DNA from 3 places in the Fructilactobacillus sanfranciscensis genome. Region 1 is predicted to be linked to each of the others. Evidence: predicted binding sites of a transcription regulator. Region 1 holds the regulator's gene; each other region holds the start of a gene.
What was found. Region 1 encodes NrdR, which represses ribonucleotide reductase genes. Its sites were predicted from a motif close to ACACNATATATNGTGT; they were not measured.
Positions count from the first base shown of each region.

Region 2: the regulator NrdR is predicted to act here: its motif matches at 2,454-2,469, upstream of nrdH (glutaredoxin-like protein NrdH).
Region 3: the regulator NrdR is predicted to act here: its motif matches at 2,250-2,265, upstream of nrdD (anaerobic ribonucleoside-triphosphate reductase).

Region 1 is NZ_CP118925.1:642,071-647,318, reverse strand. Features, by position in the region: gene thrS (threonine--tRNA ligase) at 1-552, opposite strand, end outside; gene dnaI (primosomal protein DnaI) at 812-1,750, opposite strand; gene PY770_RS03240 (DnaD domain protein) at 1,762-3,093, opposite strand; gene nrdR (transcriptional regulator NrdR) at 3,086-3,577, opposite strand; gene coaE (dephospho-CoA kinase) at 3,582-4,154, opposite strand; gene mutM (DNA-formamidopyrimidine glycosylase) at 4,147-4,989, opposite strand; gene polA (DNA polymerase I) at 5,008-5,248, opposite strand, start outside.
Region 2 is NZ_CP118925.1:480,105-485,352, reverse strand. Features, by position in the region: gene dnaX (DNA polymerase III subunit gamma/tau) at 1-1,094, opposite strand, end outside; RNA gene ffs (signal recognition particle sRNA small type) at 1,207-1,305, opposite strand; gene tadA (tRNA adenosine(34) deaminase TadA) at 1,341-1,808, opposite strand; gene PY770_RS02440 (class I SAM-dependent methyltransferase) at 1,813-2,418, opposite strand; gene nrdH (glutaredoxin-like protein NrdH) at 2,569-2,808, shown strand; gene nrdE (class 1b ribonucleoside-diphosphate reductase subunit alpha) at 2,850-5,018, shown strand; gene nrdF (class 1b ribonucleoside-diphosphate reductase subunit beta) at 5,032-5,248, shown strand, end outside.
Region 3 is NZ_CP118925.1:169,235-174,482, forward strand. Features, by position in the region: gene PY770_RS00835 (recombinase family protein) at 1-145, shown strand, start outside; gene PY770_RS00840 (MFS transporter) at 173-532, opposite strand; gene PY770_RS00845 (helix-turn-helix domain-containing protein) at 671-1,354, shown strand; gene PY770_RS00850 (IS3 family transposase) at 1,351-2,148, shown strand; gene nrdD (anaerobic ribonucleoside-triphosphate reductase) at 2,472-4,622, shown strand; gene nrdG (anaerobic ribonucleoside-triphosphate reductase activating protein) at 4,633-5,220, shown strand; gene sufC (Fe-S cluster assembly ATPase SufC) at 5,235-5,248, shown strand, end outside.

The DNA of each region.
Region 1 (5,248 bases):
TACTCCTTGAGCTAAGGTTAATACGCCGGCAATGTCATAGAATAAAATATTATCTGAATCAATTTCAGAAATGATTTTAGCTTGGTATGGATCACCATCGACTTCTTTAAGTGCCTCATCTTTGCTCAAATAAACTCGCTTTACAGAAGCGTCATTTTTAATGATTCTTTTCATTTGATTTGCTAATTCATCAAGCTCATCAGCACTAACTTGGCGTTCAGCTTTATCAGTATCAACATAAAAACCATCTTCATCAGCAGAAATTTCACCAATTTTAATGTCATGGAATTGTTTTTTTGCAACTGTTTCTAATAATTGAGCTGCACTTTGACGAAGAACTTGTAAGCCTTCTTCTGATTCAGAAGTAATGATTTCAATTTTTCCGCCCTTTTGTAAGGGTGCAAATACATCAACTAATTCACCATCTACTTTACCAGCAACGGCCTTTTTGGCTAAACTAACTGAAATTGATTTGGCAATATCCTCAACAGAAACGCCGGCATCAAATTCTTTTTGATTTCCATCTGGAAATTCAAAAGATAACTTTGACATGATTTTTCCTCCTATAAAAAAAATCCCCAGTATTATTCAATACCAGGGACGTCGTTAGACGCGGTTCCACCCAAATTCGTTCAGTAAACTGAACATCTCATTTGTAACCACATTATTAATTTTAATTTTAATCAAGGTGGTAAATTAACTAATCCAACGAATAACTTCCAGAAAATGTTATTCTCTCTGTGAATTCATAGCTAACTCATATCCTTGTTAATACTGTACTAACACTAACAACAAATGTCAAGAGTGATGCTTAATCATTTCTTAAATTCTTTCCGTTAACTTCAATCGGAGTAGCCAAGAATTTAATTCTCTCCATGAGCCGCTTAGCTTTTAGTGGCTCAAAATCTCCCTTAGCTGTAATTGCTAAATGTTCTTTTTCTAATTGCTCCATCGAAAAATTAGAACTAAAGAAGGTTGATAATTGATTTTGCATCCGATATTCCAAAATCACTCCCAAAATATCATCGCGAATCCAAGCTGACATCGAATCAGCTCCAATATCATCAATCATTAAAACAGGTACTTTTTTAACACGATCAACCTGATTACCTACAGAATCAGTTTTGGAATTAATCAAAGCCTTCATATCCATTGCAAATGATGGAAAGTGTAAGAATGTAGTTTTAATGTTGTCATTAGCCAGACGATGGGCAATTGCACTCAACAAGTATGACTTTCCAACTCCAAAACTTCCATAGATATAGAACCCCTTGTGATATTCCTGCGGGTTATTTTCATATGCATCAATAAAGTCAAGAGCATGAACTAAAGCATTTTTGCGAGCTGGATTTCCTTCATGATAATAATCATTAATGTTAGCATTTTGTAGCGCTTTGGACATACCCAAATCTTGAATATTATCACGAATTTGGCGTTCCCAAACCTTAGTTAGGTAGGCTTGGGTTGGTTGATAAGAAACTTCAATCGCATGATTGTTAACAACTAACTTTGGTTCATACCCATGTGCATAAGTGTCTTTTCCATTTAGCATGGCATCACGTTTATTCACAAACTCATATAAACTTGAAGCAGACTTTTTAATTGATTCATCCGTCAATGCATCACGATTAGACTCAATAAAATTTTCAACCTCTGGATCTGCATATACTTCATCCATTAATTTACGATAATTTTCTGCGTAGTTTCCGGTTGCCATAATTGCTTTAAATTTTTTTCCAACATTATCCATTATCAATCACCTCACTTCTTTTCGTTAAATTTTTTAAGCTTTTCTGCAATTAATTTTTTTTCTTTAATAATATTATTTGAAACTGAAGTCTGGGGGGTATGTGGTTGATCTTTTGCCCAATCAGGCAGAGTTTCTCTGACATTTAATTTAACATTTTGTTTTGATTTTTGTCTTCTTTTAGATTTTTCTGCATTAATCTTACTATCACGTGTTTTGATTTGTTTAAGTGCCTGTTCAGCAGTTTGAATATGATTTTGTGACCAATCGTTAGCAATGGTATCAACTAAATTTTTATTTAAAGTTGGATAATTATAATCAACTAGCAATAAATAAATTAACATGTTAATTACATCCGTTTTCAATACCATTCTTTCGACCAATTGTGAAATAACTCTTTCTTCAGAGCTTGTTGCATATCCATTTTTTTCTTTTTTTAAAGCATTTAAAAAAACAAGCGGTGCATAATTTTTAGCAGTTTTAATTAGTTGTTGTTCTTCATTATCAAATTGATATTCATTTGTTATAGTATTTTTAACTGGATTAGTTTTTGCTGTTTTAAAATCAGTTTGATTATTTCTCGAAACTAAAAGTTTAAACTTTTGCATATCAAAATGATTATTAGTTAAATTCGTAGCTTGTTCAACTAATTTTGTCATCGTCATTTCATCAATACCATACAATAACTTAGTGGAAACAAATAAATCATGATTCTTTTTAATATCATCGATATTTACAAATGAACTACTCAAAATATCTAACATTAATTTGAAATCTAAATTATCATCTTTCAAGCTTTGCACCTGCTTTTCATCAGGAATTCCCGTTTGAACTTGTTTAATAATGTCTTGCTGGTTAGTAATATTTTGTTGGTTAATTGAATAAACTTCTAAGAAGTCGTGAGTAGTATCAGTTAATAGGGAAAAATCATAATCACTGGGAAGTAGTTCTTTAGATAGTTCTAAATACTTGGTTTCCCCCACCATTTCTAACAAAATTTCACTCATTAAACCATTACTAAAAAATGATGTAGCTGATAACGGCTTTGTTAATAAATACGTAACCATTTCTTTTTCATTTTGAAAAGTCTGAACTAATCCAACACCCTCAAGTTTTAAGCGCGCTTGATAAAGTTCACCACCATCAATTCCAATCCCATTCATCAATGCGAAATGTTCACGCTTATTAGAATCTTCATTCCATAATGAACTGATTAAAGCAAAAGCATTTGCCCTAATAATTGGCAAATACAGCTTAGTTAAAATTTGAAAGTCTGTCGCATTTAATTCTCCATTACGATAAACTCGATATTCTGTTTTAGGTTCAATAATTTGATTATTATTCATCTTTTTTGTTTTTCTCTTTTGATGCGTCGTCACCCATCAATTCCTTCATCTTACTATAAAATTCATTCATGTCTTTAAACTGGCGATAAACGCTTGCAAATCTAATATAGGCAATTTCATCGACATCTTTCAGCCCCGCCATAACGCCTTTGCCAATTAATTCACTGGAAACTTCATGACTACCATCATCATTATTTTCCAAATTACGTTTTGTTTCGTTAACAATTCTATTCATTTGCTCAAGTGAAACTGGTCTTTTTTCACACGACCGAATAATTCCACGTAAAACTTTTTCGGAACTAAATTCTTCTCGATTACCATCTTTTTTAACAACTAGTAATGGTGAAGCTTCAATTCTTTCAAAAGTAGTAAAACGATGACCACAATTATTACATTCTCGGCGGCGTCTAATTTCGTTACCCACTTGAATAGGACGACTTTCTAAAACTTTTGAAGATGTGTGTTGGCATTTTGGACATTTCATTTTCTTACCTCAAATCATCAAGCAAGCATAAAACTTGTTTTTTTAACTCATCAATTCCATTTGTAGAATCAATTACTACATCTGATAATTCTTTTTTTACTGATTGTGGCCACTGACTTTTCATCAGTAAGTTAGCTTTACTAATTGAGATGGTGTTTCTTTTTATCAATCGCTGCATTTGAATGACCGGATCACAAGCTATCATAATAATTTTATCAACATAAACTTGTAAGCCATTTTCAAAAAGTGTGGGTGCTTCAATAAAAATAACATCCTCATCTGTATGACTATTAATTTCTTTAATCAAAAATGGATTCAATATTCTAACTAATCTCTTTAAAGCGTTTTTATCATTAAACACAATTTCGGCAAGCTGAGAGCGATTGATTTTTCCGTTATTAGTAGTCTTTACTCCGAACAACTTAACAATTTTATTAATGACATCTTTGTTTTCATTTTCTAAATCATGAACAGTCTTATCTAAATCAATCACATCAAAATTTTTATCTTTAAGCAGTTTCCCCACGGTTGATTTACCAGACGCAATCCCACCTGTCAATGCAATCACTTTAGTCACTTAGATCACCATGTAGTTTTTGACATTTAGGACAGAAAGTCGTTCCCCTTTGTGCCACTTTAATTTTTTCCATTGTGGTTCCACAACGCTCACATTTTTCATCTTTACGCCCATAAGCATGAAGTTGATTTTGGAATTGGCCTGCTTCACCATATGCATTTGAATATGAGTGAACAGTGGTTCCGTGACCCTTGATTGCTGCAGCAATTTCTTTAATAATATTTGCTCGTAATCTTCTAATCTCATCATCACTTAATTCATTAGTAAGTTGTTCTGGATTTATTTTGGATAGCCAAAGAACTTCATCACAATAAATATTTCCTAATCCCGCAATTTTTGATTGATCTAATAAGAATCCTTTGATTTTACGATGAGATTTGTGCATGATTTCTTTCATGTAATCAAACTTCAAATCTTGCTCAGTAGGTTCAGGGCCAATTTTATTTAACCCTGATAATTTATAAACATCTTCATTTTTAACTAAAGTCATTTTTCCAAACATTCGAGTATCTTTATAGCGTAATTCACGACCATCAGTTAAATGAAAAACGACATTTGTATGCTTAGGTCTTTCAGTTCCTTCAGGTTGAACTTCATACTTTCCTTCCATTCTCAAATGGGAAACAAGTGTCAAATCATCACTCAATCTAAATAAAAGATATTTGCCTCGACGGTCAATTTGAATGATTTCTTTTCCTGCTAATTTTTTTTCAAAATCTTCAGCTGGAATATTAATCATCTTAGGGTATAAAACTTCTACAGATTTAATCTTCGATCCCTTAACTAATTTATTTAATCCTTGACGAACCGTTTGAACTTCTGGTAATTCTGGCATGAAAGCCACCTCTTTACTTTATTTTTTTATATTATACCAATCTGATCCAGAATGGCTTTCAACCTTTAATGGAACATTAAAATCAACAGTTGAATTACTGAGTAATTTGTCTGTCTTCATAATTGAATCCATCACTTGTGGTACTAACTTTTCTAAAACTGGGATTTCTGTTTCTGGTGCTTCAAAAATTAACTCATCATGAATTTGTAAAAGTATCTTAGCTTGTAATCCTTTTTCTTTTAAAACAGATTGCATTTCA
Region 2 (5,248 bases), 160 kb from region 1:
GTAGTTTCCGCCGGTTGATTAGCCAATTTAACTGTCAAAATATCGAGGTAAACATCTGGATGATAAGTTGAACGCAATTGACGCTGTACATCATTCATTGTTTCTACATAATAATAAACCTTAGAAGATTTGACCTTCTCAGCAATTTCTTTGAAATCATCACCAAGCAAACCTAATTCACTAGCTTCAACCATTTCTGAATCTTGTTTGTATAACAAAATATTTTGGCAATAATTAATTAGATCTTCAATAAACTGACTGGCATCTTTTCCATTATTTAAAATCGCTTGGACTTCTTTTAAACCAACACTTACGTCACCGTTGATAATTGCTTGCATGTAAGCTTGCAAATCATCGCGAGCAACACTTCCAGTCACTTGTAAGGCACTGTCATAAGTAATTTCATCATCACTGTAAGAAAGCACTTGGTCCAAGATACTCAAAGCATCCCGCATTCCACCTTCAGCACTTTTAGCAATAACTTTTAAAGCACGATCATCGTACTTAATTTTCTTTGAATCTAAGATTTTCTCCATTTGTTCTAAGATATCTTTGGCTTGAATCCGTTTAAAGTCAAATCGTTGGACCCTAGAAATGATGGTAGCAGGAATCTTATGTGGTTCAGTTGTTGCTAAGATAAATATCACATGTTCAGGAGGCTCTTCCAAGGTCTTTAATAAGGCATTAAAAGCCCCAATGGAAAGCATATGAACTTCATCAATAATATAAACTTTATATTTTGCTTCAGTGGGAGCATATTTTGCCTTATCGCGAATGTTACGAATCTCTTCAACCCCATTGTTAGAGGCAGCATCAATTTCAATCACATCATTAAGTGAACCGTTGTTAATGGCAACACAAATGTCACATTCATTACAAGGTTCCCCATCTTTTAAATGTTCACAGTTAACCGCTTTAGCTAAAATCTTTGCAGTTGAAGTCTTCCCAGTTCCACGAGGTCCGTTAAACAGATAAGCATGGCTAATCTGGTCAGTTACCAAAGCATTTTTTAATGTTTGTGTAATGACCTGTTGACCAACAATTTCATCAAATCGTTGGGGTCTCCAGACCCGATATAAAGCTTGATAACCCATGAAGAACTTCCTTTCTTTTCGTTTTTAGACTGTTACTATTATAGCTTGATTACGATTTAAATACCAAATTAATTCACATGAAAAAAACTTCCAGTCGAATGACTGAAAGTTTATAAGCATAAAAAAAGAAGCACAAGACAGAGAAAACTTAGTGCTGCTTCCTTCCGGACCTGACACGGTTCGTAATTCCATCTTTGCTTCATGCCTTGCGGCAAATACTATATTATCTTATTCTCTGTTTTTTGTCTAGTGATTACGTCGTTTTCGCTTACTTTTAAAAAATTTCTTCATTATATGAGCAGAATTATCTGCTTTTACTCCAGCAATTACTTCTACTTGATGGTTTTGTCGTGAATCAGTAAGGACATTATAAAGACTACCAACTGCCCCACCTTTTTGGTTCATAGCGCCGTAAACAACTCGATCAATCCGAGCATTTAAAATAGCACCTGCACACATTACGCAAGGTTCAATCGTTACGTAAAGCGTGCAATCAGTTAACCGCCAACTCTTTAATTCAGTACAAGCTGCTTCAATTGCAATGATTTCAGCGTGTTGCGTAGCCATTTCACTATGTTCACGTAGATTATGCGCAGTCGCAATCACTTTTCCATCTTTAACGATGGCAGCCCCAATTGGTACTTCTCCGATTTGAGCCGCAAAGTTAGCCTCACGCAAAGCAACTTCCATAAACTTTTGATCAATTTCTGTCATCTATTTAATCCACTTTTCTACTTAACAAAATGTAATAACCTTTGTCACGAGTTACAATTTCAACATTACCAAAAATCTTTTTCATTAATTTTTTGGCAGACGGTGCTCCTTGTTTTTTTTGTAATACAACCGTTAACGTTCCATCTTTTTCTAAATGATCGTATGATCCAGTAATCATTGCATCTACGACTTCTTTTCCTGCTCGAACTGGTGGATTAGTAATGATGGCAGCAAATTTACCTTCTACGTTTTCATAAACGTTCGAAGCAAAAATCGAAACATTTTCAATTTGATTCTGTTCTGCATTTCGTTTTGCTAAAGATAAAGCTAAATTATTTACGTCAACCATGGTAAAATTACGGTCTGGGTTATTTTTTGCTAAAAACAAACCAATTGGTCCATAACCACAACCTAAATCTAAAACATTACCAGCTGGAATGTTTTTTAAATCAACTGCGTTAATCAAAACTCGTGATCCATAGTCAATGGTGCTTTTAGAAAACACACCGTTATCTGAAACAAAACTAAGCGTGTAATTCAATAAGGTATATTCCCAATGTTTTTCATCATGTTGAACATCTGGATTTTCTGTGTAATAAAAGTTGTTCATGATAGCACGTCCTCAAAAATATTTTTTAGTTTCACACACTATATATAGTGTGTTTCTCAAGTGTACACTCCATATATGGTGTGTTTTCATTTGAAAGATTAAGTATTCGTAGTAAAATCTATTATATCGTATAAACAGGAGATGAAGATTATGAATTCAATTACAGTATTTACTAAAAACAATTGTATCCAATGTGAAATGACTAAGCGTTTCCTTGAGGAACACAACATCGATTTCGTAGAAAAAAACACTTCTGAAAACCCAGAATTTGTTACCTACTTAAAAGAGTTAGGTTTCCAAGTAGTTCCAGTTGTTGAAGTCGAAGGTGCCGAATCATTTACTGGTTTTAGACCTGATTGCCTAAACAAACTAGTAGCAGAATTCGCTTAACATTATATTACCTATTATACACAACAAGGAGCACTAGGAATATGTCGCTAAAAGACCAAACTGATGTTAGTTATTATAGATTAAATAACGAGATCAACATCCCATCAAAAGATGGAAAAATTAGACTAGAAAAAGATAAAGAAGCCCTAGATGCTTTTATTAAAGAAAACGTGATTCCTAATACCGTAAAGTTTGATTCTTTAAAGGATCGTTTGGATTACTTAACTAAAAATAACTACATTGAAGCTAGCTTTTTAGAAAAGTATCCTTTTTCATTTATTGAAAAACTTTACCAATACTTAGAGGATCAACATTTTACCTTTAAATCATTTATGGCTGCCTATAAATTTTATGCACAATATGCCTTAAAAACAAATGATGGTAATCAATATCTTGAAAGATACATTGATCGGACTGCAATGAACGCCCTCTTTTTAGCTGACGGTGATCAAGAATTAGCAATGCGTTTAGCTGATGAATTAATTCACCAACGTTTCCAACCAGCTACGCCAACTTTCTTAAACGCTGGAAAAAAACGGCGTGGAGAATTAATTTCATGTTTCTTAATCCAAACTACTGATGATATGAATAGTATCGGAAGAACCATTAATTCGGCCTTACAACTCTCTAAAATTGGTGGAGGTGTAGGAATTAACCTTTCTAACCTTCGTGCTGCTGGAGATCCAATTAAGCACATTCAAGGCGCTGCTAGTGGAGTAATGCCAGTCATGAAACTGTTAGAAGACAGTTTTACCTACTCAAATCAATTAGGCCAACGTCAAGGTGCTGGTGTTGTTTATCTTAGTGTCTTTCATCCTGATATTATTGACTTTCTTTCAGTTAAAAAAGAAAATGCTGATGAAAAAATTCGAGTTAATACCTTATCTTTAGGACTAACCGTTCCTGATAAGTTTTATGAACTTGCTAAAAATGATCAAGATATGTATCTCTTTAGCCCTTATGATGTGGAAAAAGAATATGGAGTTCCATTCTCTTACGTTGACATCACTAAAGAATATGACAATTTAGTTGCTAACGAAAACATCCGCAAGAAAAAAATGAAGGCTCGTGATTTAGAAACCGAAATCGGTAAATTACAACAAGAATCCGGTTATCCTTACATCATGAACATTGATACTGCTAACCGGGAAAACCCAGTTGCCGGTAAAATTGTCATGAGTAACTTGTGTTCTGAAATTATGCAAGTGCAAACCCCATCAATCATTAATGACTTGCAACAGTATGACCAATTAGGGACTGATATTTCATGTAACCTAGGTTCAACAAACGTCGTTAATTTGATGAAATCAGATGATTTTGGTGAATCTGTTGACACAATGGTGCGTGCCTTAACCTACGTGACCGATGAAAGTAAAATTGATGTTGTTCCTTCAATTAGAAGAGGAAATGATTTAAGCCATTCGATTGGACTTGGTGCCATGGGTCTTCACTCATTTCTCGCTTTAAATCATATGTATTACGGTTCGCCTGAATCAATCGAATTTACTGGTGTTTACTTTATGCTCTTGAACTACTGGACTCTAGTTGCATCTAACAAGATTGCTAAAGAACGCGGTAAGTCATTCCATAACTTTGAAAACAGTAAATATGCAGATGGTACTTATTTTGATAAGTACACCGCCAAAGATTGGGGTCCCCAATCAGAAAAAGTTAAGGACCTCTTCAAGGGTACCTTTGTGCCTTCTGAAAAAGACTGGGAAGAGCTTAAGAAGTCAGTTATGACTTATGGTTTATATCATCAAAACCGGATGGCAGTTGCTCCTAATGGTTCAACAGCCTACATTGGTGACGCTACCGCAAGTATTGCCCCAATCGTTAGTCGAATTGAAGAACGACAAGATGCTAAAATTGGAACAATTTTTTATCCCGCTCCTTACCTTTCAAACGATACCCTTCCATATTATGAATCAGCTTATGATATTGATATGCGTAAAGAAATCGATATCTTTGCTGAAGCCCAAAAACACGTTGATCAAAGTTTAAGTATGACCCTCTTCATGCGTTCTACCATTCCTGAAGGGATGTACGAATGGAAAAATGGTCGTGATCCAAAGATGTCAACACGTGATTTAACAATCTTAAGAAATTATGCTTACCATAAAGGCATTAAATCAATTTACTACGTTAGAACTTTCACTGATAACAACGACACAGTTGGTGCTAACGAATGTCAAAGCTGTGTCATTTAGGAGGATTATATCAATGAATATGAACGAAATTTTAACGGGTAAGTTAAAGGGTAATTACAAAGCCATTAACTGGAATCGAGTTGATGACGATGTTGATAAAGCAACCTGGCACAAACTTACAGAACAATTTTGGTTAGATACCCGAGTACCAGTTTCTAACGATTTAAAAGATTGGCGTGAACTTGATGACGATCACAAATGGCTCGTTGGACATGTCTTTGGTGGATTAA
Region 3 (5,248 bases), 470 kb from region 1:
GCAGCAGGGTAAATATCATGGGCGCAAACCCCAATATGCCAAAGATGATCCCCGTTTGCAACATGCTTTTAAGCTTTATCGAGCAGGCATGAGTGACATTGATGTGTCCCGAAATACAGGTATTAAACGGACGACCTTTACTTAATAAGGCTAATTAAATTAGTAAGTTTACTCAGGCCTTTTCTGGGTGTAAATAGTTAATTGAGATTCCAGCAATGACAATGATGGCTACTACGAACAAAGCCAAATACCAAGTTACTTGAATCCCCAGGGGAAGATTAGGTGCAGTTAAATTAATCAAGGTTGATCCTATAGCCGTACCATTTGCAATGGCAATATTTTGAATCATTCGTTGTAGTGAACCGATTGTGCCTTGATTGCTGGTGGAACCCGATTGCATGATAGTGGAAATATTAGCTGGCTGAAAATAGCCACCACCGATTCCGAATAAGAATAGGCAACCGGTTACGATAATTGGCAGCCATTGGACACCAACTAAAAGCAAACCAACGAAATCTAGCGCAATAATCATAATCCACTATCTTCTTTCATCACTGTCACTAAAGAAGAAAAAACACGTGTCATTAAGATCTGCTATAGTGCTATAGTCCCCTTAAGGTTGACAGATGAAAAAGTATAATTCTTTTGTCAACCTTAAGGGGATTTTATTATGCCTAGAACTAGGTTTACGGCCACAGAAAAGTTAGATATTCTTCTGGGGCTAGCAAAAACTAATTTAACTCAATCAGCATACTTTAAATCATACGGCATTGCTCGAGACACCTTTATCAGGTGGCAAAGACTTTATACGCAAGGTGGTTTGGACGGGCTAAGGGAATCAAACAGCTGGACTAGATATAACTCAGAGCTTAAGCAACAAGCCGTGATAGCATACCTGAACAAGGAAGGTAGTTTGATTGATATTCAAAATCGTTTTGGACTTCGAAGTACCAAGCAACTTCGAGACTGGGTTAAAAAATTCCAGTATAATGGGACCAATAATTCATTGACGGCGACGCCGTCAAGAAAGCAGGTCGGCATTATGAGTCGGAAAACAACTTTTGAAGAACGCATTGAAATTGTCGAATACGTTACAGTAAGCGAACATTCATATTTCCAAGCTGCGGAACACTTTAACGTATCTTATCAGCAAGCCCGTTCTTGGGTACTTAAAGCCAAAGCAAGTGGGTACACAGCGCTTAAGGATCACCGTGGCCGCACTAAACCAAGTGAAGAGATGACTGAAGTTGAGCGACTTAGGCTAGAGAATCGTCAGCCTAAAACCCAAATTAAGGAACAGGAGGTCTACGACCTCTTCTTAAAAAAAGTCCGAGAAATCCAGAACAAGGAGTGAATGCACAACACAGATTAGCCTATCAAGGTATCCAAGCCATTAGTTCAAAGACCCGCGGTGCGCAAGCAATTATTCTGCGTAAAATTGGCCTTTCACGTCAAGCCTACAACCAGTGGCTTCACCACAAGTCAACAGCTTGGGATGAACAAGAGGAACTGCTCAAACAAAAAATAGTGATATATTTTGAAAAACATCGTCAGCAAATTGGCGCCGGAAAAATGAAGTTCTACCTTGAACATGACGAATCGATTGATTTCCACGTTTCGTTTAAGCGCGTTAAACGACTGATGTTCGCTCTTCATCTTAAATGTCAAAGTCGAGTCAAGAAACATCACCGGGTAAAACAGGCAGAGCAGGAAGTGCGCGATAACGTGTTAAACCAACAGTTCAATCAAGTAACTCAGCCTAACCAAGTTTGGTTATCAGATTCCACCGAGACCAGCGAAGCCGTGATTGATACATTCAACTTAGCCTTTCAGCGTACTGGTGACGTCCATCCAATGGTGCATACAGATCGTGGCGCAGTCTTCACCTCGAAGGCCTTCAACAACTTAATGGTCAATCATAAAGTAGTCAGAAGCATGTCACGACCGGGAACACCGTATGACAACGCGCCGATGGAGCGTTGGTGGAATGAATTTAAATTAAATTGGTTAGATAGCTATCCGATGCCCAAAACTAAACAAGAATTAATCGATTTAATTGAAGCTGGTATTTACTACTTCAATTACGTCGATCGAACTATACAAAGAAACGGCTCCACCGCGGTTGAATACCGCGGTGAAGCCGCTTAAGAAGTATCTGAAAATTATATTATTTTATCCGTCAACTTGACAGGGACTAGTACAAATTGCGATGACCAGGTTTTTGATTGTTATTTTAAAATGCGTTACATGCACCATATATAGTGGTTGATCGTTTGCTAAGCACATATATCTTGTGTTTTCAACCTTTATCTTTTTGCAAAATCGGAGTAATCTATGATGCAAAGAGAAACCAATCAAGCCAGTTTCGAATATCAAACAGCTTTAAATAAACAGAAAATAATAACGCTGTTTATTATAGCGAGAATTGAACGAGATTGGAATAAAAAATTAGAAAAGGACGGATGGTTAAAATGATCAATTCGCAAGCAATCGCAACCGACGCTTGGACTGAATTACGTCAAAAACAAGTAGTTAAAGCAGATGGGGAAAGGATGCAATTTTACCCCTATAAAATCGCGTTGGTGGTTGATCAATTAACCACGGACAAGGTTGAACGGCAAAAAATTACGCAAGCGATTTTAGAACAGCTAAAGCAAATGGCGTCACCATTAACGGTAGAACAAATTCGGGCAGTCTTCAAAACAATCCTTCATGGTTATCAACGGGACAACTTGTGGGAAAAATATGCTGAATATCGGCAAGCCGATGAAGCCAAGTGGCAGGCCGCGATTGACTCGCAAAATAAATTAAGCCAGTTATTTAATGGACAGGATACGGTAGTTCACGAAAATGCTAATAAGGACAGTAATATTTTCAGCACCCGCCGGGACTTAACGGCCGGAATGGTCGGCAAATCATTTGGGTTAACGATGATGCCGCAGACCGTAGCAAAGGCCCACTTGCGCGGCGACATTCATTTTCATGACTTGGACTATTCACCGTTAACTTCAATGACCAACTGCTGTTTGATTGACTTCAAGAGTATGCTAGCGAATGGTTTTAAGATTGGAAATGCGGAAGTGGAGTCACCTAAGTCGATTCAAACAGCAACCGCCCAAATGTCGCAGATTATTGCGAACGTGGCATCGAGCCAATACGGAGGTTGTTCGTCAGACCGGACGGATGAAATGTTGGCGCCTTACGCAAAATTAAATTACGAAAAGCACTTGAAGGAAGCCAAAAAATGGGTGCTCCCCGAACAACGGGAAGCCTTTGCTAAGGAAAAAACCAAAAAAGATATTTACGACGCAATGCAAGCGTTAGAGTACGAAGTTAACACGTTGTTTTCCTCCAACGGACAAACGCCGTTTACCACGGTGGGATTTGGCCTGGGAACTTCGTGGATCGAACGGAAAATTCAAAAGGCAATTTTAAAAGTTCGCATTAAGGGGCTCGGTAAGCAGCACCGGACCGCAATTTTCCCGAAGTTGGTCTTTTCAATTAAGCGCGGAATAAATTTAAATCCGGAAGATCCCAACTACGATATCAAACAGTTGGCCGTAGAGTGCGCAACTAAACGGATGTATCCCGACGTTTTAATGTACGACAAAATTGTGGAATTAACCGGAAACTTCAAGGCGCCCATGGGTTGCCGGAGTTTCTTACAAGCGTGGAAGAACGCTGATGGCGAAGAAGTTAATAGCGGCCGAATGAATTTAGGGGTCGTAACCGTCAACTTGCCACGGATTGCGATTGAAGCCCAGGGGGACCGGGAAGTCTTCTGGGAGATTATGGAAGACCGGGTGGCGTTGGCGAAAAAAGCCTTACTCTTCCGGATTAAACGATGCCGGGATACCCAACCGCAAAATGCACCGATTTTGTATAAGCATGGTGCCTTTGGAGTCCGCCTCAAGGACGGTGACGACGTGGACCAACTGTTTAACCACCGGCGGGCGACCATATCGTTAGGTTACATTGGATTGTACGAAGTGGGAACCGCCTTTTTCGGTCCAGATTGGGAAGATAATCAGGAGGCCCACGATTTCACGGTTTCAATCGTGAAGTACCTGTACGAACAGTGCCTAGCTTGGGAAAAAGAGTACGGCTATCATTTCAGCGTTTACTCCACGCCAGCCGAATCCCTGACGGATACCTTCTGTGAGGATGATATTGAAAAATTCGGCAAGATCAAGGACATTACCGACAAGGAATACTACACTAACAGTTTCCATTACGACGTCCGGAAAAATCCGACTCCGTTTGAAAAACTTACTTTTGAAGAAGAGTACCCGAAGTACGCGGCCGGCGGCTTTATTCACTACTGTGAGTACCCGAATTTAAAACAAAATCCGGCTGCTTTAGAAGCGGTTTGGACCTGGGCTTATGACCACGTGGGTTATTTAGGAACAAACGCTTCGATCGACCACTGTTATAAATGTGGTTTCGACGGCGACTTTAAACCCACGGCCCGCGGTTTTGAATGCCCACAATGTGGGAATCGCGACCCCAAAACTTGTGACGTGGTTAAACGGACTTGTGGTTACTTAGGAAACCCAATGATCCGGCCAATGGTTCACGGACGGCACAAAGAAATTTCATCACGGGTTAAAAATATGGAATAGGGGTGAAAACGTGGTTAGACAACGACGAGTACGGACACCGAGAAATCCCCAGCCGCAAGAATGGCTGGCGAAGGATCGCAGTTTAGAATACATTGCCGACTATAAGCCGTTTAACATGGTTGACGGGGAAGGCATTCGTTGCAGTTTGTACGTTTCGGGTTGTTTATTCAAATGTCCGGGGTGCTACAACAAGGCGGCGCAAAATTTCCATTACGGACGCCCCTATTCGCAGGAATTAGAAGACAAAATTATCGAAAACATGGGGCAAAGTTACGTACAGGGGCTGACCTTGTTAGGCGGAGAACCCTTCTTAAACACGCAGGTTTGCTTGCGGCTAGTCCGGCGGGTGCGCCAAGAATTTGGGCACGACAAGGACATTTGGTCGTGGACCGGTTACACCTGGGACGAACTGATGCAGGAATCTTACGATAAATTGGAATTGTTAAGTGAACTAGATATTTTGGTGGACGGCCGGTTTTTAGAAGCTAAAAAAGATTTGACGCTTCAATTTCGGGGAAGTTCCAACCAACGAATTATCGACGTGCCTGAATCGTTAGCCGCAAACCAAGTCGTCATTTGGGATAAATTGCTTCGTTAAGGTAGGAGAATTTGATGAGTAAGTTAGA